Regions from separate parts of the Marinobacter sp. H13 genome, predicted to be linked through region 2. Evidence: predicted binding sites of a transcription regulator. Region 2 holds the regulator's gene; each other region holds the start of a gene.
The links. The regulator sigma-54, encoded in region 2, starts transcription at its own class of promoters, with help from an activator protein. The targets are predictions, from matches to a motif close to ANTGGCATNNANNTTGCTNT.
Positions count from the first base shown of each region.

Region 1 (5,809 bases), 1.9 Mb from region 2:
ACTTTTTCCAGCTTGGGAATTCCATACATGCTGATCTCAACGGGATAGGAAATCAGCGTTTCGATATCAACCGGCGACAGACCAGGACTGGTGGTAAACACCTGAACCATGGTCGGCGTCGCGTCCGGAAACGCATCCACCGGCAGTTTTTGAAATGAAAATACGCCGGCAACGATCACGGCGATCGCAAAAACAAGCGTCATCAGACGATTGTTCAGCGCATAATTCACAATTGCGTTGATCATGCTCCCCCCGGGGTTTAGTGTCCGTGAGCGGCGCTGCGGCCACTGGCGGTAATGGCCGACATCAGATCAAAAGCGCCTACTGAAACCACTTCCGTGTTTGCGCTGATGCCGGACTTGATCTCGATCCAGTCGTTTGCCTCCTTGCCAAGCGTGACGGGAACCGCCTTGTAAGCCCCTTTCTCATCGCCCGGAACAAACACAACGGAGTCATCGCCAATGGTTTGAACCGCATCATCCGGAACCAGCGGCAGTGAGGCCTCCGATTCCGTCATGATTCTGGCCGTGGCATAGGTATTCGGGCGAAGGTCGCCTCTGGGAGACTCCAGCACAACGCGAACCGGGATGGTGCGGGTCTTTTCATCGAGCATGCTCGACACCCAGGATACCTGCCCACTGTGAAACCGGTCAGAACTTGAATCCCTGGAGGAAATCTGAACCTCGTCTCCCGTTGAAATCTGGTCAATATCGGATTCGGACACCTGAAGAATGGCCCACAACACCGAGGCATCCGCCACGATGAAAGGCGTATCCGACGGACTCAGCGTTTGCCCCAGACGAACATGCATCTGCTCGACACGCCCTTCAATGGGTGAGCGGAGCGCGTATTGCGCCAGCCCCCCACTGTCACCTGACGACTCGCTGCCGTAAACCGCCAGTTGTTCCCGCACGGAATCGTACTCCGCTTTTGTTTCAAGAAAGGCAGCCTTGGCATCCAGGAACTCTTCTTCACTGGAAATACCCTGTCCCTGCAACTCCCTTTCACGATTGTAGTCAGACTCGGCCGCTTCTTTGCGGGCCTCCAGCGAGATTAACCGGGAGCGAATCCGGGCCAGCTCCACACTGTTCAGGGTTGCCAGTAACTGCCCCTTATTGACACGATCCCCCAGATCAACCGCCAACCCTGTCAGTTTTCCCTCCAGCAGCGGACCAACCTCGGCCACGCGGTCCGGCACATACTGAATCTCGGCAGGTGCCGTAACAATTGCGCCAGCGCGCCCCTTGGCAGCCGCCACAGTCTGAATCGACAGTAACTCTGTCTGCTCCGGCGTCAGATGGATCTGGCGGGACTGGTTTTCCTCTCCGGCATGCTCGGCTTCTTCATTTTCGTGCTGGTCACCCTCGGCTTCTCCGGCAGCGTATGCCTGCTGCAAGCTCAGAGCGCCGACAACTATTAACAGTATCTTCAGATTGCGAATCATTCATTCACCCTCAATATTTAGAGAACGGTACTAAGAGAACGGTCAATTTTGAGTTTCATACCCTCAGGAACCGGCTGACATCGACAGAGCACCTCCTGTGCTTATCTCCAGCGCCCGGACGGCATCGATATAATCGTTCTGCGCCTGAACGTATTCCTGCCTTACCGACAGGAGATTGTCCTGTGCCGCCAGAACATCCGAGGCACCGACCTTGCCCGCCCGAAGTGCTTTCTGCATCAACTGTAATGTTTCCTCTGAACGCTCCAGGATCGACTCGTTCATCTGGCGCAGCCGAACGGCGGTGGATTCGTACCGGGCCACAGCTGACACAACCTGACGCTCTGTAGCCAGGCGCAAGGCCTCTGCCTCAAGCTCGGAGGTTTTCAGCCGCGCAGCAGCTTGTCTCTGCTCACCGGAATAATCATGAAAAACGGTCAAAGGCATCGACACCCCTGCACCGAAAAGGTTGGAGCCTTCCTCACGATCATAAAATCCGAAGACTTTCAGATTTGGAATCGTCAGGCTTTTCGCAACTTCAAGGCCAGATTCATCCGCTGCAATTCTGGCGGCCGCCGCTTTCAGGTCCGCTCTCTGACTCTGTGCCATCTCGACAAGCTGGCTGGTCGGAGGCAGGTCTTCGAGCGTCACATCAAGCTCGCCGGTCACCCCAACGGCATCGGAGGGGGACACCCCGAGCACTTCGGTAAGGTCAATTTTTGATTGCTCGAGCTTTTGTTCCGCCGAGGCTTTTTGATTCCGGGCCCTGGCAAGCCCAATGACTGCGGTATTGAGATCAATCCGGGTTTGTTTACCCTGTTTTACGGACATTTCCCATATTCCAGGGACTCGTCGGCCTGATCCGGGGCCTGACGGGCCCCCAACTCAAACTCTGGATTGCTCGGCGCCCAGCGGCTGGCATGATCAAGCTGTCCCTGCTGTATCGAGACCGCGGCCCGCCTCAAAGCCAATACCGGGCTATTCTCGAAAGCCATCACCATGGCCTGGTTCAGGGAAACAGCCTGGCTGGCTTTGGCCTGCTGATATTCTTTCAGCGACACACTCTCTTTTGCCTGGGCCGACACCATAGGAGAGACGGCCAAGGCTCCCGGAACTATCATCGCGCACAACAACAATCGTTTGTTCATTCAGTATCATCCTGGCTGTTTGACTGAGGTCAGTGAGTCAGCATTTTTGCGTGGGAATCTGGAACGACCTTACAGACAAACCTTTAATACAGTTTGAAATTCAGGCACCGGATAAGAAATGAGCTTTGGCGGCAGGGGGGGGCAGAGGTAAGGGCGAGGATGTCGAGTCACCGGGCGTCAAGGCAGGCGCACGATGGTGGGTTCTTGCATGATAAATAAAAACCGGCCCGTCATTTGGGCCGGCTTTTTATTCTGGATCTGAATTGCTTGTGATCACTTGGCCGATCAGAAACTCCTGCTCCAACCCAGCCAGAACTTCGGATCATCCGAGTTGACAGAGCCAAGCGCGTCGGTTGACTCAATGTCCGCGTACTCCACGTTAACACTGAAAGAACCGAAGTTTCCCGCATCCTTTGTAACGTTGGCGGCGACGTGTGAATAACTTGCCTCGCCGACAGAAGCCTTGCCGTCATCAGCGAAGTCGTAATAGCCAAGCGTCACACCGGCACTGTAGCTGTCCTCCAGAGGCACCCCAACAGAGGCGTAGTAATAGGCATCCCCCTGCACGAACACCCCATCACCACTGGTGTCGCTGTTGATCGTGTAGGCCAGGCCGATGGCCGCAATGCCATAACTGATCTCGCCGTACAGTTCGCCGAAGTCGATGGAGTCCGGCGCGTCAGGATACGCATAATAAATGTACCCAACGTCATAACCCAGTTCTTCCACAGAGCCGGAGAATCCGGCATAAAGATCAAGCTCATAGCTGGTGCCGTCACCAAAATCGACATTGGAACCCCAACCACCGGCGTAGAAGCCCGACGCATGCTCATAATCCAACCCTCCCTGGACAGCCGCAGCCTGAAGTGCTGCAAGCAAAGTGATACTGATAAATCCGGATTTGGTGAAAAACTGCTTCTTCATAATGGATGCCTTCGGTTGGGTTTCATTGCTCCAAATATGATTGAGCAAAAGTCTTGCCACATCTTATTTATTCTTTTTTATCATTATTATAGAGACAAATCGGCACATTCTGAGCTTGCCCCCGAAAAACGACCCAACACCTAGCGCCCCAGAACCTGCGGAGTCTGTCACCGGCCCGGACCAGCGCCCTGTTTTGATGCATTCTCTGTAACCATTCTGTAATCTTTGCCAAATAGACTTTAATAGCGCTTCAACACACACAAGCAAACCGAAAAAGGTGAGACAGATCATGAGCAAGAAATATTTGGGCTTGGCTTTGGCGATTTCTGCCGCTTCTGCTGCACAGGCCGGAAACGTTACGACCAGCGGCGAAGACCTTGTGATCGATACCGACAGCGGTATCAAAGTGAAAGTGTCGGATAACTCTGCGTCTTTTCAGCTCGGCGGGCGCATTCAGTGGGATTACGACGCCACGCAGTCTGACGACAACGGTGTTGACACTACCGATTTCGATGTGCGCCGGGCACGCCTCTACGCCAAGGGCCACTTTGGCGACTGGGCGTACAAGACCCAGTTCAACGTGGCTGAGAGTGATGGCGCCGACGGCGGGACCGCTGAGGACCTGTACATTCGCTACCTGGGATTTGGCTCAGCTGCAACCGTGACTATTGGTAAGCAGAAAGAGCCATTCGGCCTGGAACAATTAACGAGTTCAAAAGACATCTCGGCCCTTGAGCGATCCGCCATGACCGAGCGTTATACCCCCGGTCGCAGCGGCGGCATCCAGCTCAGCGGCAAAGGCAGCAACTGGACCTACGGTATCGGCTACTTCGAGGCAGACGGCAATGGCAGCGACGATTTCAATAACACGGCAGTAACCGCACGGGGCACGGTTGCACCGATTCAAACGAACAATATGGTTGTTCATCTTGGTGCGGGTTATACCACGCGTGATGCCGACACTCAGGCCGAGGAGGTCGATACGTTTAATCTGGAGCTCGCCGGCGCTTCCGGGCCCTTCCATGCCCAGGCCGAATATTTCGATTCCGAGGAAGGCCAGGTGGATGTTGATGGCTATTACGTACAGCTTGGCTGGATCATCACCGGCGAAAGCCGTCCTTACAAAGCCGGAGCATTCAAGCGGGTAAAACCGGCATCACCCAAAGGGGCCTGGGAAGTTGTTGCCCGCTTTGAGGATGGTGACGGAAAATACAGTGACGTGGGGCTGGCCACGACCGACGGTGAGCAAACAACACTGGGCGTTAACTATTACGCCAACAAGAATGTTCGACTTGGAATGAGCTACATGGATGGCGAAGAAGCCAATGGCGCTAGCGGAGATGAAGTGCGTGCGAGGTTACAATATGCATTTTGACCGCATGGAGGTCGCTTGAATGAGTTTTGCGGTTTGATATAGTTCTTGAGAGTTAATGAAATACTCAGGTTTTGGGCAGATATTAATCTGCCCATGCTTTTGTCTGCCCCCCCCCACCCCCACCCCCACCCCCCGCTAATAAAGTTCATCTGAGGTTTCTGGTGTACATTGAGGTGGACCCCATCAGTTGGACAGCCTGAAGGTGCAGTTAAGCTCTGATCCGGCTGTATTCCTGAAAAAATGAGGCCCGTATGGACGGCTTTGCAAGACGTACAAGGTGGTGGCGCGTTGTTCAGCTCTTTTTGCCTGTGAGCCTATGGAGGTACCCCTTGAGAGTCAGGTTCAATCTGACCGATATCAAGGTTGTCGCTGACATTGGCGCCCTAAACTGAATGAGCGACTTATCGATGAAATATTGACTCCATTCAACCGTTTATGCGGCCGCTGAAGGTACCACTAGGATGAAAATGATGCTAACTCCGCTCACTGCCAGGAATGGCCAAAAAAATCAGAAGTCGTTGCTTGTCTTTGCCATTGGTTCGGTTCTGGCCTCTGCCGCAACGCCTGTCCTGTCCATGACCTTTACCGAAGCCTTAACCGGGGGAAAGGTTTCGCTTGATGTTCGTTACCGTTACGAATTTGTGGATCAGGACAACCCTCTTGATCAAGCCCATGCTTCTACCGTTCGAACCCGACTGGGGTACCGGACTGGTGATTTTAAGGGGTTTGAGGTGTTTGCCGAGGCGGAAGATGTGTCCGCTGTGGGGAATGAGAACTACAATAGCACCATCAATGGCATAACCGATCACTCAGTAGTCGCTGATCCGACGGAAACCGAAGTCAACCAAATTTACGTGCGTTACAAAGGTTTTTCGGATACCAGCCTGACCTACGGCCGTCAGCGCTTTGCTCTGGACAATC
Region 1 is NZ_JCACRU010000001.1:2,607,213-2,613,021, forward strand. It holds gene AC5JQH_RS12015 (efflux RND transporter permease subunit) at 1-245, opposite strand, end outside; gene AC5JQH_RS12020 (efflux RND transporter periplasmic adaptor subunit) at 260-1,444, opposite strand; gene AC5JQH_RS12025 (TolC family protein) at 1,508-2,272, opposite strand; gene AC5JQH_RS12030 (hypothetical protein) at 2,263-2,589, opposite strand; gene AC5JQH_RS12035 (TorF family putative porin) at 2,875-3,513, opposite strand; gene AC5JQH_RS12040 (OprO/OprP family phosphate-selective porin) at 3,803-4,888, shown strand; gene AC5JQH_RS12045 (alginate export family protein) at 5,350-5,809, shown strand, end outside.
Region 1: a site for sigma-54 is predicted at 3,555-3,574, ahead of AC5JQH_RS12035 (TorF family putative porin). Genes of this name have one in related genera too.

Region 2 (5,809 bases):
TTCTTCTCGCTGGTAATGGCTTCCCGGAGAGAGGTCCTGTCGTCACTCAACGGATGCTTTCTGCGGGTGGCGTGAAAACGCTGCAGAAGCGACTGCTCGTCGGCGTCCAGGAAGATGATTTCAACGGTAACCCCGGTTTCCTGGAGGCGCCGGTAGATCTCCTCGAAATTGGCCAGCTCGCCGGAAAGGTTCCGCGCATCGATACTGACGGCCATCTTGCCCAGTCGACCAGGCCTGGTCTGGCTGGCGGCTTCCCGTGTGAGGGGGAAGAGCAGGCCAATAGGAAGATTGTCGATGCAATAAAACCCGAGGTCCTCCAGCACATGAAGTGCGGTACTCTTGCCCGAACCGGACCTGCCACTGACGATAATCAGCTTCATGACCACCTTACCTCCACTGCAGTGAATATCAGCCGCCTGAGGCGGTCATGCGCTGGTACAGCGTGCTGGCGTCCTCGGATTGCCGGAGGCGATCACAGAACGACCGCTCATTGAACTTTTCAGCCAGTTGGCTGAGCAGCTCCAGGTGTTCGCTCGTTGCTTCCTTCGGGACGATCAGGGCGAAAATCAGATCCACCGGCTGATTGTCGATAGCATCGAATTCGACGCTTTCTTCCAGCGTCATCAGCACGCCCACCACGTGATCAAGTCCTTCCAGACGGCAGTGGGGAATGGCGATTCCCTGGCCAATGCCGGTGCTGCCCAGGCGCTCGCGGGAAATCAGGTTGTTGAAGAGCTGGGTCTCGCTGAGCGTGTTGTCCTGATGGTTTATCTGCTCGGCAATAAACTCCAGGGCCCGTTTCTTGCTGGACGCAGCTACCCTGCAGAGGGTGAGCTCCGGAGCAAGAATGTTCTCTATGGTCAGGGATGTGTCGCTCATGGATCGACTGCGTTTCCGTTAAAAAAAAGGCTGCGACACGTTACTCATGTCGCAGCTCGATTAGATGAATTGCATGAAAACAGTCAGTTAGCGAGAGCCGTTTCCGTGCATCCGGTCTACATTCTTTTCCTTGTGCTTGAGGATCTGACGGTCAAGCTTGTCGATCAGGGCATCGATGGCTGCGTACATATCCTCATTTTCTGCCTTTGCGTGAATCTCACCACCAACCACATGCAACGTGGCTTCCGCAATCTGGCGCACCTTTTCCACTTCCAGGGTCACCTGGCAGTTACTGATGTGGTCAAAGTGACGCTCGAGCTTCTCGAACTTCTCTGAAACATAATCCTTCAGTGCGGGAGTCAGTTCTACGTGATGGCCTGAAATATTGAGTTGCATAGGCGTCTCCTGTTGTCATCGTGCCGGCTCCCGGGAGCCGGTCTGGGTGCTGGCGCATTATGCGCCGGCGAATACGGTGTTGCGTCCCGGCCCCCGGGTATTCAGACCAGCCGCTTGCGCTCGTTGGACGGCGGAATGTGCATGGCCTCCCGGTACTTGGCAACGGTGCGTCGCGCAACCTTGATACCCTGTTCCCCTAGCATGGCTGCAATTTTGCTGTCGCTCAACGGCTTTTTGGGCGTTTCCGCCGCAATCAGCTTCTTGATCATCGCGCGTATGGCCGTGGAGGAGCATTCTCCACCCTCGTCAGTGCTGACATGGCTGGAGAAGAAGTACTTCAGCTCGAAAATGCCACGGGGGGTATGCATGTATTTCTGGGTGGTTACCCGTGAAATGGTCGATTCATGCATCTCTACCGCCTGGGCGATGTCTGAAAGAATCAACGGTTTCATGGCTTCTTCACCGTGATCCAGGAATCCCTGCTGGTGCTCGACAATACGGGTCGCGACTTTCAGCAAGGTCTCATTGCGGCTCTGCAGGCTCTTGATGAACCACTTGGCCTCCTGCAACTGGTCGCGCAGGTAGGTGTTGTCTGCGCTGCTGTCCGCACGCCTTATAAGTGAAGCATAGCTGGCATTGACCCGGATGCGCGGTGCAATTTCAGGATTCAGCTCAACACGCCAGCGGCCATTGTGTTTGCGAACGATCACGTCCGGAATCACATAATCGGGTTCGGCCCGGTCAATGACATCGCCCGGCCGCGGATTCAGGCCGGTGATCAGCGCCAGGACATCCCGCAACTGGTCTTCTTTCAGGCGGCTGCGGCGCAGCAACTGGGCGTAATCGCGGTTGCCCAGCAGGTTGATGTAATGGGTAATTACAAGGCGTGCCTGGGCCAGCCAGGGTGTTTCCGGCGGCAGCTGGTTGAGCTGGATCAGCAGGCATTCCTGTAGGTCCCGGGCAAACACGCCGGGCGGATCAAAGTGTTGCAGGCGGTGAAGCACGGCTTCCACTTCATCCAGTTCAAGGGGGTCTTCATCGTTCTCATCCAGCAGTCCGGCGTGGATTTCCTCCAGCGGGCTGGTGATATAGCCCCGTTCGTCCACTGCATCCATCAGGGCATGGGCAATGGCCTGGTCCCGTTCACTGAGGGGCGTCAGATTGAGCTGCCATTCCAGGTGATCCTGAAGCGTTTCGGTCGGGGAATTACGGGTTTCGAAATCGTGATCGTTTTCGTCGTCGTTGCGGGCTGCCGGCGCTGGTGCGGACTGGTAGATGTCGTCCCAGGCGGTATCAACCGGCAGATCGTCCGGAATGTTGTCAGGAATCTCGTTCTCCGAGGACCAGTCCGGGCCGTTCTCGGATTCATCCCAGTCGCTGGCCGGTTCCGGGGCAGCTTCAGCGGCGGACTCGGTGGCGTTGGCCTCGCGCTCGTCGTTTTCGCTGGCTGCGTCGGTCTGGTCATCGTCCTCGGAGGTCTCCAGCATGGGGTTGGATTCCAGTGCCTGCTGGATTTCCTGCTGGAGGTCGAGAGTGGAGAGCTGGAGAAGCCGGATCGCCTGTTGCAGCTGGGGCGTCATGGTCAGGCTCTGACCCAGCTTTAACTGTAAGGAGGCTTTCATAACCATGGTTCAGGATCCGTCACTCATCAGCGCTTTGTGTCATAGGTCTTGAAAAAATCTTTATATGCCGGTTACTTGCCGCGGTTTTTCTTTACCCTAGCAAGTTCTTTGCCGAGTTTACTTGCTACAGATCATCAAAACAATGAGCCATTCACTGTCATAGCCTGAATTCGTCCCCGAGGTAGACTTCCTTGACCTGTTGATTGGCCAGGATCGCATCGGCATTGCCGGAGGCGATGATGTGCCCGCCGGAAACAATGTACGCGTTCTCGCAGATATCGAGAGTCTCGCGCACGTTATGGTCGGTGATCAGCACGCCAATCCCTTTGTCCCGCAGATGCCGGATAATGTGTTTGATGTCGCTGACGGATATAGGGTCAACGCCGGCGAAGGGCTCATCCAGCAGGATGAAAGCCGGCTCCATGGCCAGGGCCCGGGCAATTTCCACCCGTCGCCGCTCACCACCGGACAGGGCCATACCAACGCTGTCCCGGATATGGGTGATGTGGAATTCCTCCAGCAGCTCCTCGAGCTTTTTCTGCCGGTCTGCCTTGCTCAGGCCCTGCCGCGTCTCGAGGATCGCCATGATGTTGTCGCGCACAGACAGTTTGCGGAAAACCGAGGCTTCCTGTGGCAGGTAGCCGATGCCCTGGCGGGCCCGACCGTGCATCGGCAGCGGCGTAATATCCCGGCTGTCGATCGTTATCCGCCCGTGATCGGCAGGAACCAGCCCAACGATCATATAGAAGCAGGTGGTTTTCCCGGCACCGTTGGGACCAAGCAGCCCGACAATTTCCCCACTGCGGATTTCCAGGGAAACGTCGATCACCACTTTTTTCTGTTTGTAACTCTTTGCCAGGTTACTGGCTCTCAGAACTGCCATCGGATCCCTGTCTGTCTGTACTGCGTGGCTGAATCACCATCTCTACCCGGCCGCTGCCCTCGCCGGTGTCTGCGCCGCCCTCAGCGGTGACAACCCGGCCGACGGTATCATAATGAATGACATCACCCCGGAACAGGTTGCCATTCTGCTCGATGACTGCTTCCCGTTCAAAGGTCAGCTGGCTGTCGGTGGCAGACCAGGTAATGTTCAGGGCACGGGCATCGGTTTCGCCTTCCCCCTCGCGCGCCGGTTGACGGTATATAGCGGGCGTACCAGAGGCTTCGATCCGGCTCAGGCCGTCCTCGGTCCGGTACAGGACGACCCGCTCGGCAGTCAGGCGGGTATTGCCCTGCTCAAGTTCCACAGCGCCGGTGTAGGTGGCAATGCCCTGGCCGTCATCCAGGCGGGCGGTATCTGCGGTGACCTTGATAGGAGTGTCAGAATCAAGGTCAAATGCAGCCGCCGGGCCGATCATCACGACCGTTAGCAGGGCAGCCATCAGGCGCCGGTATCGGTTAGTTTCCGGTTTCATAGAGTCCTTCCACCTGGGAGTTCAGTTCCAGAATTCGTTCGTCTATCCACGCTTTCATGCCCGTGGCCCGGGTTATGCCGGTAACATCACGTATTTCTACGGGTGCGTCTGTATAGACCATGCCCCGGTCGTTATCCAGGGTCAGGCTTGATGTTGTCAGGGTGGCCTCCCGTTCGCCAATTGTGCGCTGAACCCGGACATTGTCCGTCAGGTACACCAGATTCTGGTTTTGCAGCAGGCTGCCATTGTCGGCCTCGACAATCCACGGCAGGGCCTCCTGGTCCCCGTACAGCTCGGCCCGGGGAGATTCCATGGTGGCCAGGTTGCCTTCCTCGAACTGCTCAATGCGGGGGCTGGAAAACCGGATCTTGAGATTGCCCGCTTCATCGAAGGAGGTGTACTGACCATTCACCACGAAACCGTCTGGTTCGGCGTCTCCCCGTAGGGCCGCTGCCTCGTCATCAATCACAGGGGGTTCATCGCTGCGCCAGAGCAGGAATACGGCTGCCACCACGGTAGCAGCCAGTGCCAGTGCTCGCAGCCAGGGTCTGTCCAGCAGCCAGTTCATGCCTCGGGCTCCAGATAGGGGGCAAGTGCTGCGTCAAGCCTGCCATGGGCCGTCAGCAGCAAGTCGCAGGCTTCGCGGACCGCCCCTTCGCCGCCCCGGGCAATGGTGCAGTAGTCGGCATGCTGCTGCACCAGCCAGTAACCGTTGGGCACGGTGATGCCCAGTCCGGCGAACCTCAGTGCCGGGAGATCTGGCAGATCGTCCCCCATGTATGCGATGGCCTCGGGGCTGATATCCATGGTGCTGACCAGTTCCTGAAGGGCTACCTTCTTGTCCTCTCGCCCCTGCATCAGGTGGGGAATGCCAAGATCCCGCATGCGCTTCTCGGTCAGGGGGGACTTTCGTCCGGTGATCACGGCCACGGTAATCCCGGCTGCCATCAGTTGTTTCAAACCCAGGCCATCCAGAATGTTAAAAGCCTTGAGCTCATCACCAGTGGCGCTGAAATAAAGTTTACCGTCGCTCATGATGCCGTCGACATCCAGTGCGATCAGGCGGATCTTTACGGCCTTTGCCAACAGCGAATCCGGCCATTGGTGCTTCATATCAAACAGCTCCTCATAGCCCCTAGATAACGCCGGCACGCAGCAGGTCGTGCATATTGATGGCGCCAATCAGACCACCCTGGTCGTCGGTAACGGGGAGGGCGTTGATCTTCATCTCCTCCATTATGTTCAGCGCTTCCGCCGCCAGATGATCGGCCTGGATCGTTTTACCATGCCGGGTCATGACCTCGTTGATGGGCGTATTGTGAATGTCCACCGATCGATCCAGAGTCCGTCGAAGGTCACCGTCCGTAAATATTCCGGTAAGAGTGCCTTTATCATTGACGACGGTGGTCATACCGAGACCCTTTCGGGACATCTCAAGAAGAGCACCGCTCAAGGGGGTATCCTCGTTGACGACTGGAATCTGATCACCGCTGTGCA
Region 2 is NZ_JCACRU010000001.1:722,887-728,695, reverse strand. It holds gene rapZ (RNase adapter RapZ) at 1-380, opposite strand, end outside; gene ptsN (PTS IIA-like nitrogen regulatory protein PtsN) at 409-879, opposite strand; gene hpf (ribosome hibernation promoting factor) at 967-1,275, opposite strand; gene AC5JQH_RS03405 (RNA polymerase factor sigma-54) at 1,377-2,903, opposite strand; gene lptB (LPS export ABC transporter ATP-binding protein) at 3,055-3,780, opposite strand; gene lptA (lipopolysaccharide transport periplasmic protein LptA) at 3,758-4,312, opposite strand; gene lptC (LPS export ABC transporter periplasmic protein LptC) at 4,296-4,880, opposite strand; gene AC5JQH_RS03385 (KdsC family phosphatase) at 4,877-5,425, opposite strand; gene AC5JQH_RS03380 (KpsF/GutQ family sugar-phosphate isomerase) at 5,448-5,809, opposite strand, start outside.

Region 3 (5,809 bases), 180 kb from region 2:
AGCGGAACGGCTTCTGCGTGGTGCAGGTCTTCAGGAATCTTCTGGCCGTCTGTGTAATAGGCTACCGGCAGACCGGTTTCCATCACAAACCCGAGAGACTCGCCCAGCGTCAGGGCCTCGTCGATTTTGGTCATCACACAGCCCGCAAGATTTGCCATCTTATAGCAATGCCACACGGATTTCATGATGCGAGGCTGACTGGTTGCCGAGACCACCAGATGGGTTTTGATATTGTGATGGCTGCGAGCCAGTTCGGCCAGCTGTTCCTGATAGCCTTTGTCCGCACTGGTCAGTCCGGCGGTATCAATCAGCACCAGATGACGGTCTGACAGCTCGTCCAGAATATCGTCCAGACTGTGGCTCTCATCCACGACCCGAACCGGCACATTCAGGATCCGACCGAACACGAATAACTGCTCGTGCGCCGCCACCCGATAGCGATCCGTGGTCACCAGTGCCACCGAGTCGGAACCGTGTTTGAGCACGTAGCGCGCGGCCAGCTTGCCAATGGTGGTGGTTTTCCCGGACCCTGTCGGACCCACCAACGCGTAGGCGCCACCCTCATCCAGCCACTCCATGCGGGAGGTCCGAACCCCGGTACACAGCATTTTCAGGGACTGCTTCCAACCGTCTTCCAGGCGCCCCGCCTTGTGACGACGGGAAATTGACCCCGCCAGATCACTGCCGAGGCCGAACTCCTGCAAGCGCTCGGCAAGCCTCTGCTGCACGGCGGTGGTCGCAGAAACCTCCGGCTCCTGTTGCGGCCGATGGCCCTGCATCATGTCTTTGAGCGAGCTGATCTCGGCCCGCATCTGCGCCAGCTCATCAGAATAGGCTTCCCTCGGCGCCTGTGGCAGAAGTTCAATATCACCAAAACCACCGCTCACCTCTTCCTGAATGGCAGCGAACGAACCGGCGTAGCTCGCGCCCTGCGATGCCCGCTTTTCCCGTACTTCACGGATGCGGTCCCGGGACCGGCTCAGCTCGTCCTCAAGACGCCTGTGCTGGTCGGCCTGCATCTCGGCCAAGCGGGACCCGTTGGTGGCTTCTTCTGCCTGGTTGCCCAGTCGCTGGCGCGCCATATTCTCGTCATAATCCAGCGCCGTCACAATTTCGACACCGCCGTCGACCCGACGATTGGAAAGGATCACGGCGTCCGGCCCCATCTGTTCACTGACCTGCTTGAGCGCCTCGGCCATGGTCTGAGCAAAAAACCGTTTTACTTTCATGATGCCTCTTCCTCCACCGGCAACGCCGTGCCGGCGCTGTCCGCTCTGTCATCCGCGCCGTTACTGGCCAACGGACGCCACGATCGTAATCTGTTTGTTATCCGGAATTTCCTGGTACGAGAGCACATGGAGCCGCTCTACCCCGTAGCTGGCGAACTTCGCCAGCACCGGCCTCAGGGGCCCGGACACCAGCAGAATGGCTGGCTTGCCGAGCATCTCCTGACGCTGGACGCTCTCCTGAAGCGAGCGCTGGAGTTTTTCAACCATATTCGGCTCCAGAACCAGGCCAATATCTTCCTGTCCGCCGGATTGTTGACTCTGCTGAACAGACTTTAGCAATAACTGTTCCAGATCCGGATCCAGGGTGATCACCGGTATCTCTGATTCGTTGCCGCAGATACTCTGGACAATCATCCGGCGCAGGGACTGCCGCGCAACGGTGGTCAACAGCTTCGGATCCTGACTCTTCGGATGCACGTTCACGATGGCCTCGGCAATGGACCGCATGTCTCGGATCGGCACTTCTTCCTTCAGGAGGTTCTGCAGCACTTTCAGCAGCAGACTGATGGATACGGTGGTGGGTACCAGTTCCTCGGCCAGCTTCGGAGAAATCTTTTCAAGCTGATCCAGCCATTTCTGGACTTCCTCATGGCCCAGCAGCTCGTGGGCGTGTTTCTGCAGTACCTGGTTAAGGTGGGTCGCGACCACCGTACTGGCATCGACCACGGTATAGCCGAGCGTCTGGGCCTGCTCTTTCTTGTCTGGCTCAATCCAGCTGGCGTCCAGACCGAACGCCGGATCCTTGCCTTCAATGCCTTCTATCTTTCCGAATACCTGACCGGGGTCGATGGCCAGTTCGCGGTCCGGATGGATTTCCGCTTCGGCAATCGTCACGCCCATCAGGGTGATGCGGTAGACGTTGGGCATAAGATCGAGGTTGTCTCGAATGTGGACCGAGGGCATCAGGAAGCCGAGATCCTGGGACAGCTTTTTACGAACGCCCTTGATACGACTGAGCAACTGGCCACCCTGTGACTTGTCCACCAGCGGGATCAACCGGTAACCCACTTCCAGACCGACAATATCGACAGTGGACACATCGTCCCAGCCCAGCTCCTTGGTCTCTCCGGGGGCCGGTAATTGACGCCCCTGATCGCCGCCAGCGTCACCGCCTGGAGGCAGATCACGACCCGCCGGCCGTGGAGCCGCCCCGCCCGCGCCCCTAGTCGGGAATGCGCCATCTTCTTCGACGGTCTGTCGCTGGTGCTTCCAGATATACCAGGCAGCGCCGGCGGCCAGTGCACCCAGACCCAGGAAGGCCACGTGGGGCATGCCGGGAATCAGACCGAGAATGATCAGGATAGCGGCGGCAATGGACAGCGCCTTGGGCGCGCTGAACATTTGCTGGAGGATCTGGCCGCCCATATCCTGGCTGGAGGTAACCCGCGTTACCATGATTGCAGCAGACGTGGACAGCAGCAGCGAGGGAATCTGTGCCACCAGGCCGTCACCAATGGTCAGTAGCGCATATCGCTCCATGGCCAGCCCGAAATCCAGACCGTGCTGCAGCATACCAATGGCAATACCGCCAATGATGTTGATGGCAAGAATCAGCAGGCCGGCAATGGCGTCGCCCTTCACAAACTTGGACGCACCGTCCATGGAGCCGTAGAAATCCGCTTCCTGGGCGATTTCGGCACGACGATGCTTGGCCTCATCCTGATTGATCAGGCCGGCGTTCAGGTCCGCATCAATCGCCATCTGCTTGCCGGGCATAGCATCCAGCGTGAAACGGGCGCTCACCTCGGAGACCCGGCCGGCACCCTTGGTCACGACCAGGAAGTTGATGATCATCAGGATCGCAAACACCACCAGACCCACGGCGTAATTGCCGCCGATCAGAACGGCGCCGAAGGATTCGATCACTTTACCGGCGGCATCGCCGCCTTCGTGGCCGTTCAGCAGAACAATCCGGGTAGACGCCACGTTCAGGGCGAGACGCAGAAGTGTGGCTACCAGCAGGACTGTCGGGAAGGACGCAAACTCCATCGGCCGCAGGGCGTAGACACACACCAGCAGAATGACAATGGACAGGGTGATGTTGAAAGTAAAGAACACGTCCAGGAGGAACGCCGGCATGGGCAGAATCATCATGCCCAGCAAGCCCATCAGCATGATTGGTATGCCCAGGTTGCCCCGCGTCAGGGTTTTGACGTTATTGAGGACTAAAGCTCTGTCCATGCCGGATACTTCTCCGATTGGCCGTGCCTGCAGGCGTTTTGAAGGTCGAAAATCTGACACCGGAGCGTCGTTTGGAAGGGTTATCGCAAGATCCGTACCAGCCCTTAGTGGATTTCACGGAACCGGCCATTTGCGGCCTGACTCCCCTTGCCAGATGCGGTATCCTTGCGCCATTTGATCGCGACGCCAAAATTCCAACCAGACACACAGGTGACCCCATGCCAATCCACGAGGTAAAACACCCTCTGATCCGCCACAAGCTCGGCATCATGCGCCGTGCGGATATCAGCACCAAGAATTTCCGGGAGCTGGCACAGGAAGTCGGTGCACTCCTGACCTACGAGGCCACCAAAGACTTCAATCTGCAGGAAAAGACCATCGAAGGCTGGGCAGGGCCGGTTAACGTGGAACAGATTCACGGCAAGAAGGTCACCATCGTGCCGATCCTGCGGGCCGGCCTTGGCATGCTTGACGGTGTCCTCAGCCTGATTCCGGTGGCCCGGGTCAGTGTTGTCGGCCAGATCCGCAACGAGGAAACCCTCGAGGCCAGCACCTACCTTGAAAAGCTGGTGGGCGAACTGGACCAGCGTATGGCCATGATTGTCGATCCGATGCTCGCCACCGGCGGCTCAATGATCTCCACCATTGACCTGCTCAAGAAGGCCGGCAGCACCGAGATCCGGGCCCTGGTGCTGGTTGCCGCGCCCGAAGGTGTTGAAAAGGTTCTGGAAAAACATCCGGACGTGTCTATCTACACCGCCTCCGTTGATGAGCGCCTCAACGACAAAGGCTACATCCTTCCGGGTCTCGGCGATGCCGGCGACAAAATCTTCGGCACCAAGCAAAAGGACGTTTAAGAATGCAGGACCATACCAACGACCCGGTCTGGAAACAGGCCATTGCTGGCTCCCAGATGCTGCTGGTGGCGTTCGGCGCGCTGGTTCTGATGCCACTGATTACCGGGCTGGATCCCAACGTGGCCCTGTTCACCGCCGGCCTGGGCACCCTGATCTTTCACGTGGTGACCGGCGGTCAGATCCCGATTTTCCTCGCGTCGTCCTTCGCCTTTATTGCCCCCGTGATTGCCTCCAAAGGCAAGTTCGGCATGGAAGAGACACTCGGCGGCCTGATGGCAGCGGGTATTCTCTATATTTTCCTCAGTGGACTGGTGCGGCTGCGGGGCACCGGCTTTGTCCGCCGCCTGCTGCCGCCAGTGGTTATCGGCCCGGTGATCATGACTATCGGTCTCGGCCTGGCGCCGGTTGCCGTTCACATGGCCTCCGGCCGCACCGGTGATGGCGCCAACCAGCTGATTCCCTACGACACGGCGATCTGGATCGCCATGATCTCGCTGGCCGTAACCATCATCATGTCGGTCTGGTCGAAAGGCATTTTCCGGCTGATTCCGATCATGTTCGGCGTTATCACCGGCTACATCCTCTCCGCGTTTGCCGGTATCGTGGATACCACGCCAATCCGGGACGCCGCCTGGTTCGCCGTTCCCAACTTTGTTGCGCCGGAATTCAGCTGGGGCGCCGTGCTGTTCATGATCCCCGTCGCCATTGCCCCGGCCATTGAACACATCGGTGACGTGCTGGCCATCGGCAACGTGACCCGAAAGAACTACCTGGAAAAGCCGGGCCTGCACCGCACCCTGCTGGGTGACGGCCTGGCCACCAGCGCCGCCTCCATGCTTGGAGGACCGCCCAACACCACCTACTCGGAAGTCACCGGCGCCGTTATGCTCACCAAGAATTTCAACCCCAAGGTCATGTGGTGGGCTGCCTGCATCGCCATTGTTCTGGCTTTCGTTGGCAAATTCGGCGCAGCACTGCAAACCATCCCGGTGCCCGTCATGGGCGGCATCCTCTGCCTGCTGTTCGGTTCCATTGCCGTCGTTGGCCTGAACACACTGATCCGCCACCAGGTAGATCTGTCGCAGTCTCGCAACCTGGTTATCGTAGGCGTTACCCTGGTGTTCGGTATTGGCGGCATGGTGCTCGGGCACCTCGAAGGCATCGCGCTCTGTGCGGTGGCTGCCATCATCCTGAACCTGATACTGCCCGGCAGCCGCGAGGCATGGGGTAAAGCCGTCTATGAGCAGAAAGCCGACTGACAGCTCCGGCATGCCCCCCCGCGGCATTCGGTTACGGCAGAAACACCCTCTGCTCCACATGGTCGAAGCCGATCTGCCCGACATGGCCGCCCGCAAGGCCCTCCGCCTGATGGCCACCGGCCGACTGGCCGCCGCCATGGCCAAACGCCCGGGCTCGGTTTACCTCTCCGAAAGCTACTACCAACCCCGCCAGCCGGTGCTGAACACTACCCTCAAAGTGCTC
Region 3 is NZ_JCACRU010000001.1:546,879-552,687, forward strand. It holds gene flhF (flagellar biosynthesis GTPase FlhF) at 1-1,229, opposite strand, end outside; gene flhA (flagellar biosynthesis protein FlhA) at 1,290-3,470, opposite strand; gene upp (uracil phosphoribosyltransferase) at 3,689-4,327, shown strand; gene AC5JQH_RS02580 (uracil-xanthine permease family protein) at 4,330-5,586, shown strand; gene AC5JQH_RS02585 (hypothetical protein) at 5,567-5,809, shown strand, end outside.
Region 3: a site for sigma-54 is predicted at 3,553-3,572, ahead of flhA (flagellar biosynthesis protein FlhA). Genes of this name have one in related genera too.

Region 4 (5,809 bases), 3.6 Mb from region 2:
TCGCAGCGCCACTGAAGGTCAGGCGATTCTTGTCATCGTAACGAGCTGCATCATCAGATACCCATACCCGGGTGACTTTTCCGAATACCAGTGACTGGGGCCCGGCACCGATTTCCTTGATGTCGTAGAGCTCGCAGGCAAAAGCCACGTGGCAGTCCTTGAGCCGAGGCAGGCTCGAGCCTTCAAAATCCACCAGCTCCAGATCAAGATTTTTCAGTTCGGATTCGCCATGGGGCAAGGTTCGCGAGGATTCTGTGACCGCCGCGGCGAGATCCCGGTGGGCGATATGAACGACAAAATTCTTTCTCGCTTCAATGTTTACCCGGGTGTCTTTCGAAACGCCCTCCGCCGGTTTTTTACCAACGGAAATCATCAGCAACGGGGGATTGCTGGTGATGGGCGTAAAGAACGAGAATGGCGCCAGATTGTAGTCCCCATCCGGATTTTCACTCAGCACCCAGGCAACTGGCCTCGGAATCACTGTCTGGGTAAGGATGTGGTAGGCATCTTTCGGATCCATATCCTCGAAATCTATAAGCATCACTCTCTCCCGTTAACTGCAGCTTCGGGCGTTCGTTCGCGCAACAGCCACAAAGTCATCAATAACCCGTGAAGTATCAGGAAGGGTACGGCAACCATGACCAGACCGCCCCAGCCCAGCCAGCTCAGAATTGCGCCGGCAGACAGCGCCGCGGTCGCCTGGGAGCCAAAAACCATTATGTCGTTCAGGCCCTGGACGCGGAAGCGTTCGGCATCCCGATACCCCCGGGGCAGCAGCGTTGTGCCACCAACGAACAGGAAATTCCAGCCAACGCCGAGCAACAACAGCGCTGACAGATAGTGGTGGAAGCTGACACCACTCGCGGCAAGGGCAATACAGCCCAGATAGGCCAGCAGGCCCGCTGCCATCATCAGGGGAATGCCTACCACGCGTGTCAGCCAACCGCTGATCAGCGACGGAAGATACATGGCCATTATGTGGAGCTGGATCACCCGCTTGGCATCGTCGAGGTCATGGCCGGCCATTTCGGTCATGCTCAGCGGCGTCGCCGTCATGATGAAACTCATCACCGCATAGCCAATGGCCGCGGCACTCATGGCCGCCCAGATCAAAGGGTTCGCCATAATCTCCCGTAGGGGGCGGCCTCCTCCCGGCCGGGATTCCTGGACGCGCTCGGCCCCTGCCCGGTAACCGATAGCAAGGATCAGCAAAGCCGCACCCTGGACGGCCGCCAGCGCGATCCAGCTGACCAGAAACGGGTATTGCTCCGCCGCGCCGCTACCCAGACCCGCAACTTCCGGCCCGAGCCAGGCTGCGACCAGACCACCCAGCAACACGCGAGCGGCAGCAGAACCCGCCATACCCGGCGCCACGGATTCCATGGCCGCAAACCGATATTGGTGAACCACCGCAAGCCCGGTACCACCGACCACGGCCGCAAGACAAAGAAGGGAAAACAGACCAGTCCAGGACGCCAGGCCTCCCATAAGACCTGCAACAATGCCCATGATGGCACCCAGCAGCATCACGCGCTTGCGCCCAATGCGCTCCATTAACCAGGTTGCCGGTTTGATAGCCAGAACGGTGCCTACGACCACCAGCCCGACGGGAAGTGTTGCGTACTCGGGCGCCGGGGCGAGCATTCTGCCCTGAATGCTGCCTATAAAAACGATAAAAGGCGCTGTGCACATGGCCAGCGCCTGAGCGGCAACCAGGACCCAGACATTGAGGGGCATGGATTATTTTTTCCTGTAGATGATTCCGGGGTGGCACTGAACCATCTCATAGAGATGGGGCAAGCCGTTGAGCGATTCCGAGGCACCAAGAACCAGGTAGCCGCCCGGGTTCAGGGTGGCGTGCATCCGGGTGAGAATGTCCTTTTTCAGGTCCGCCGAAAAATAGATCAGAACGTTCCGGCACATCACAATATCGAACTTGCCCAGCATATAACGCTCAAGCAGGTTCAACTCCTTGAACTCCACCATGCTCTTGATCTGGGGTTTGATCTGCCAGCCACCGTTCAGGGACGGCGTGAAAAACTGCTTCTGGCGCTCTGGCGAGAGCCCCCGACCAATGGCAAGCATTTCATACTCGCCCTTGCGAGCCACATCAAGAACGCTTTTGGAGATATCCGTCGCGGTGATCTTTACATCCCGCAGCTTCCCGGGCCTCGCCCGCCGAAACTCCTCGACGATCATGGCAATCGAATACGGCTCCTGGCCGGTTGAGCAGGCCGCAGACCAGATACGCAAAGGCTGCATCGAGTTGCGCTCTGCGAATTCGGGAAGCAGTTTCTCCTGAAGAATCCGGAAAGGGTGATTGTCACGGAACCACAGGGTTTCATTGGTTGTCATCGCATCGATGACAGTCTCTTTCAGACCGCCCCGCCCGGGGCGCTTAAGGCGCTCGAGCAGTTCACCCAGGGTATTCAGGCTGTTCTCTTCAAGAATCCTGCGCAACCGGCTTTTGACCAGGTACTGTTTATTATCGCCCAGTAAAATCCCACAGGCATCCTGCAGGAACGATTTGAAGGCTTCATATTCCTGTGGCGTTATTTCCGCTTTCATTGGGTCTCTGTTCTGAGTGAATCTTTGAGCGGCTCCATCAACCCTGGTCGATGATTTCCATCACCCGCTCTGCCAGCTCGTCCGGACTGAACTTTGCCATAAAGTCGTCGGCCCCGACCTTCTTTACCATGGCCTGGTTGAACACACCGCTGAGTGAGGTGTGAAGCATAACAAACATATCCGAAAGCGCCGGGTCCTCTTTCACCTTGGTGACGAGGGTGTAGCCATCCATTTCAGGCATCTCCACGTCCGAGATGATCAGGGAGAAGTGATCCTTGGCCCGGGAACCATCCGCAGTGATTTCCTTCAGATGTTCAATAGCCTGCTTGCCGTCGTTTTTCAGCACCACTTCCATGCCAATTGCGGTGAGACACCGCTGTATCTGGCGCCGGGCCACGGATGAATCATCGACCACCAGCACGGGCAGATGCCCCGGTACCCTATCCGCGCTCTTACTCAGAACGGCTTCGGTTACGTCCTCCCCAAGCGGAGAAACTTCTGAAAGAATCTTCTCTACATCAATGATTTCGATAAGCTTATCATCAATTTTCGTGACAGCGGTAAGATAGACATCCTTGCCGGCCCCTTTGGGTGGAGGCAGGATTTCTTCCCAGTTCATGTTCATGATTCGCTCGACGCCGCTCACCAGGAAACCCTGCGTTTTGCGATTGTATTCAGTGATGATGACGAAACTGGTGGAGAGCTCTTCTTGCGGGATACCGGGCAGACCGATTGCCATGCTCAGATCGATAATGGGGATAGTCTCACCCCGGCTATGGGCTACGCCTCGAACAACCGGCCGGCTGTTGGGCAGGGAGAACAGCTTCGGACACTGCAGCACCTCTTTCACCTTGAACACGTTGATCCCGTAGATCTGGCGCCCCCTGAGACGGAAAAGAAGCAGCTCTAGGCGGTTCTTTCCGACCATCTGAGTGCGCTGGTTGACACTGTCCAAAACCCCTGCCATTTCGATTCTCCTGGCTTGCCGGAATTACAACGGCATATATCTTGCTGTTCACTGAATAATAGCCTGATCGACGGAAACCCGTCATATCAGGGCTGGGTCAGCCCATTTAACGGCCACTTTTACCGAATCCTTAGCCTGATTCGGGCTTTTCTGCCCTGTTGTTGACAGCATAGGACAAACTGATACGTATGCGCATCACGAATTTCGCCCTACTACTGCTAATGTCTGGCCTGAGCACGCCGCTCCTTGCTGGAACGACGGCTGAACAGATTCAGAAAGCAACCCTGGCGTTTCTGGACAGCTTTGCGTCTGAACAGGCCGAGCATGGCTACACCGTTTCCTTCGAACCCGGTTCCATCGACAGCCGCCTCGCTCTCGCCGAGTGCGAAAAGCCTTTGAGTGTAGAGTTCAGCGGGGATCCATGGAAAAGCACCAGCCCGTCGTTGCAGGTAGCCTGCGAAGGAACCCGCCCATGGCGAATGTTTGTTACCGCTTCAGTCTCTATCCATGGGCCAGCCCTGGTGGCAGCGAGGCCACTCACACGTGGAGAGCGAATAACCGAAGGGCTGCTTGCGAAGCAGTCTGTTGAAATCAATTCATCCAGACGGGGCGTGATTACCGACTCGAAGCAGGCGATTGGCATGGAAGTGCGGCGCGCAGTGAATGCCGGATCGCTCGTTACACCAGACATGCTTTCGGCCCCGAATGCGGTCGAACGAGGCGATCATGTTATCATCACCGCCAAAACCGGTGGATTTTCAGTACGTTCCCGGGGCAAAGCCCTGGCAAGCGCCAGCGTTGGCGAACAGGTTCTGGTTGAGAATCTGCGCTCATCGCGCACGATAAGAGCCAGCGTTGTCGCGCCGGGCCACGTGGAGATTCCGATGTGAGCCGCGTGCGGCAGAGGCTTGCCGGAGCGGCAAGTGAATGCCGCAAAACCGGTCGTAAAAGCAGATGAAAAAAAGTGCTAAAAGTACTAAAGGTTTTCGCGGCGCCGCCGTTAAGAAGACATAAACTCGAGTAAGCGCCGCATTCGTGGCGCGACAGGCAAGCAGGTACAGATATGTCAGTTGACTTAAATGGAATTGGCCCCGGCCAGGTCAACACCCAGAGAACCACGGCCGACAAAAGCTCCGGCGCACAGAATACCCAGCCGGCATCCAACGAACAGGCGAAGACACAGGCCCAGGGGGCCCGTGGTGAGAACGTCAGCCTGAGCAATCAGGCAAAGAATCTGAAGCAGCTCGAACAAAAGCTGGGCGATTATCCGGAAATGGATGACGACCGCATCGAGCAGATCCGTTCCGCCCTCGAAAATGGCACGTACAAGATTGACGCCGAGAAGCTGGCCCAGAAAATGCTTGAGATGGATGAAAGCATTTTCGGGTGAGTAGACCATGGCCGCAATTGATGATTTGAAGACCCTTCTTTCCCAGGATATCAGCCAGCTTGAAACACTGGCTGACGTTCTCGGCAAGGAAAAGACCTGCCTTGCGAATTCCGACCTCCGCCAGCTGGACGCCCTGACCAGAGAGAAGAACGATCTCCTCGGTGCAGTCCGCGAACGCGCCAAACAGAAAATCCGAACGCTCGTACAAATGGGATATCGCCCCGAAAGTGGCGAGCCTTCCCGCTTTATTCGCAGCGCCGGATTCTCGGATCTCTTCGAACTCTGGCAGGAAGCGGACCAGAAGCTGCGAACCTGTCAGACGCTGAACCAGACCAACGGTCGCGTAATCAGCCACTTGCAAAAGCGTTTGTCGAGGCTCACAGATATTTTCCGCGGCGCCACCGGCCAGCAAAAGCTGTACGGTGCACAGGGTCAGCAGACCACGGTATCAAGCAGCACGGTGCTCGCCAGCGCCTGAGCCCGGACGCATGGCTCTGCCGAGCCATGCTTTCCACTTCATCGGGTGTAGATGGTCATCTGGGAGTCGGGATGAAACCGGATGTCGTGAATGCTCACGTTGCCCATTGAAGCTCCCTGGCCTCCCGTAACCCGTATATTGTCCATCCGAATTTCCTCGATGCGCTCAGGGAACGCCAGCATCAGGGCGCCATCTTCTCTTACCCGATAACGTGGCTCCCCTTCACGATAATGCACACCGGAAATGCTGAGATCTGAATCCAGGAAGTTCAGAACCGGCACGAAGATATTGGCGGAAAGCTTGAGACCTTCAATAACATCTGCGGATGCCTCGGAGCCCTGCTCCCCATTTCCTGCGGGGTTCTCCGCCATCTTGCTGACAATACCAATGCGCTGCAGCAAGGTCG
Region 4 is NZ_JCACRU010000001.1:4,335,368-4,341,176, reverse strand. It holds gene AC5JQH_RS20255 (flavin reductase family protein) at 1-541, opposite strand, end outside; gene AC5JQH_RS20250 (MFS transporter) at 541-1,737, opposite strand; gene AC5JQH_RS20245 (CheR family methyltransferase) at 1,741-2,568, opposite strand; gene AC5JQH_RS20240 (chemotaxis protein CheV) at 2,606-3,535, opposite strand; gene flgA (flagellar basal body P-ring formation chaperone FlgA) at 3,724-4,425, shown strand; gene flgM (flagellar biosynthesis anti-sigma factor FlgM) at 4,599-4,925, shown strand; gene AC5JQH_RS20225 (flagella synthesis protein FlgN) at 4,933-5,403, shown strand; gene AC5JQH_RS20220 (cyclic di-GMP-binding domain-containing protein, MshE-related) at 5,442-5,809, opposite strand, start outside.
Region 4: a site for sigma-54 is predicted at 3,564-3,583, ahead of flgA (flagellar basal body P-ring formation chaperone FlgA). Genes of this name have one in related genera too.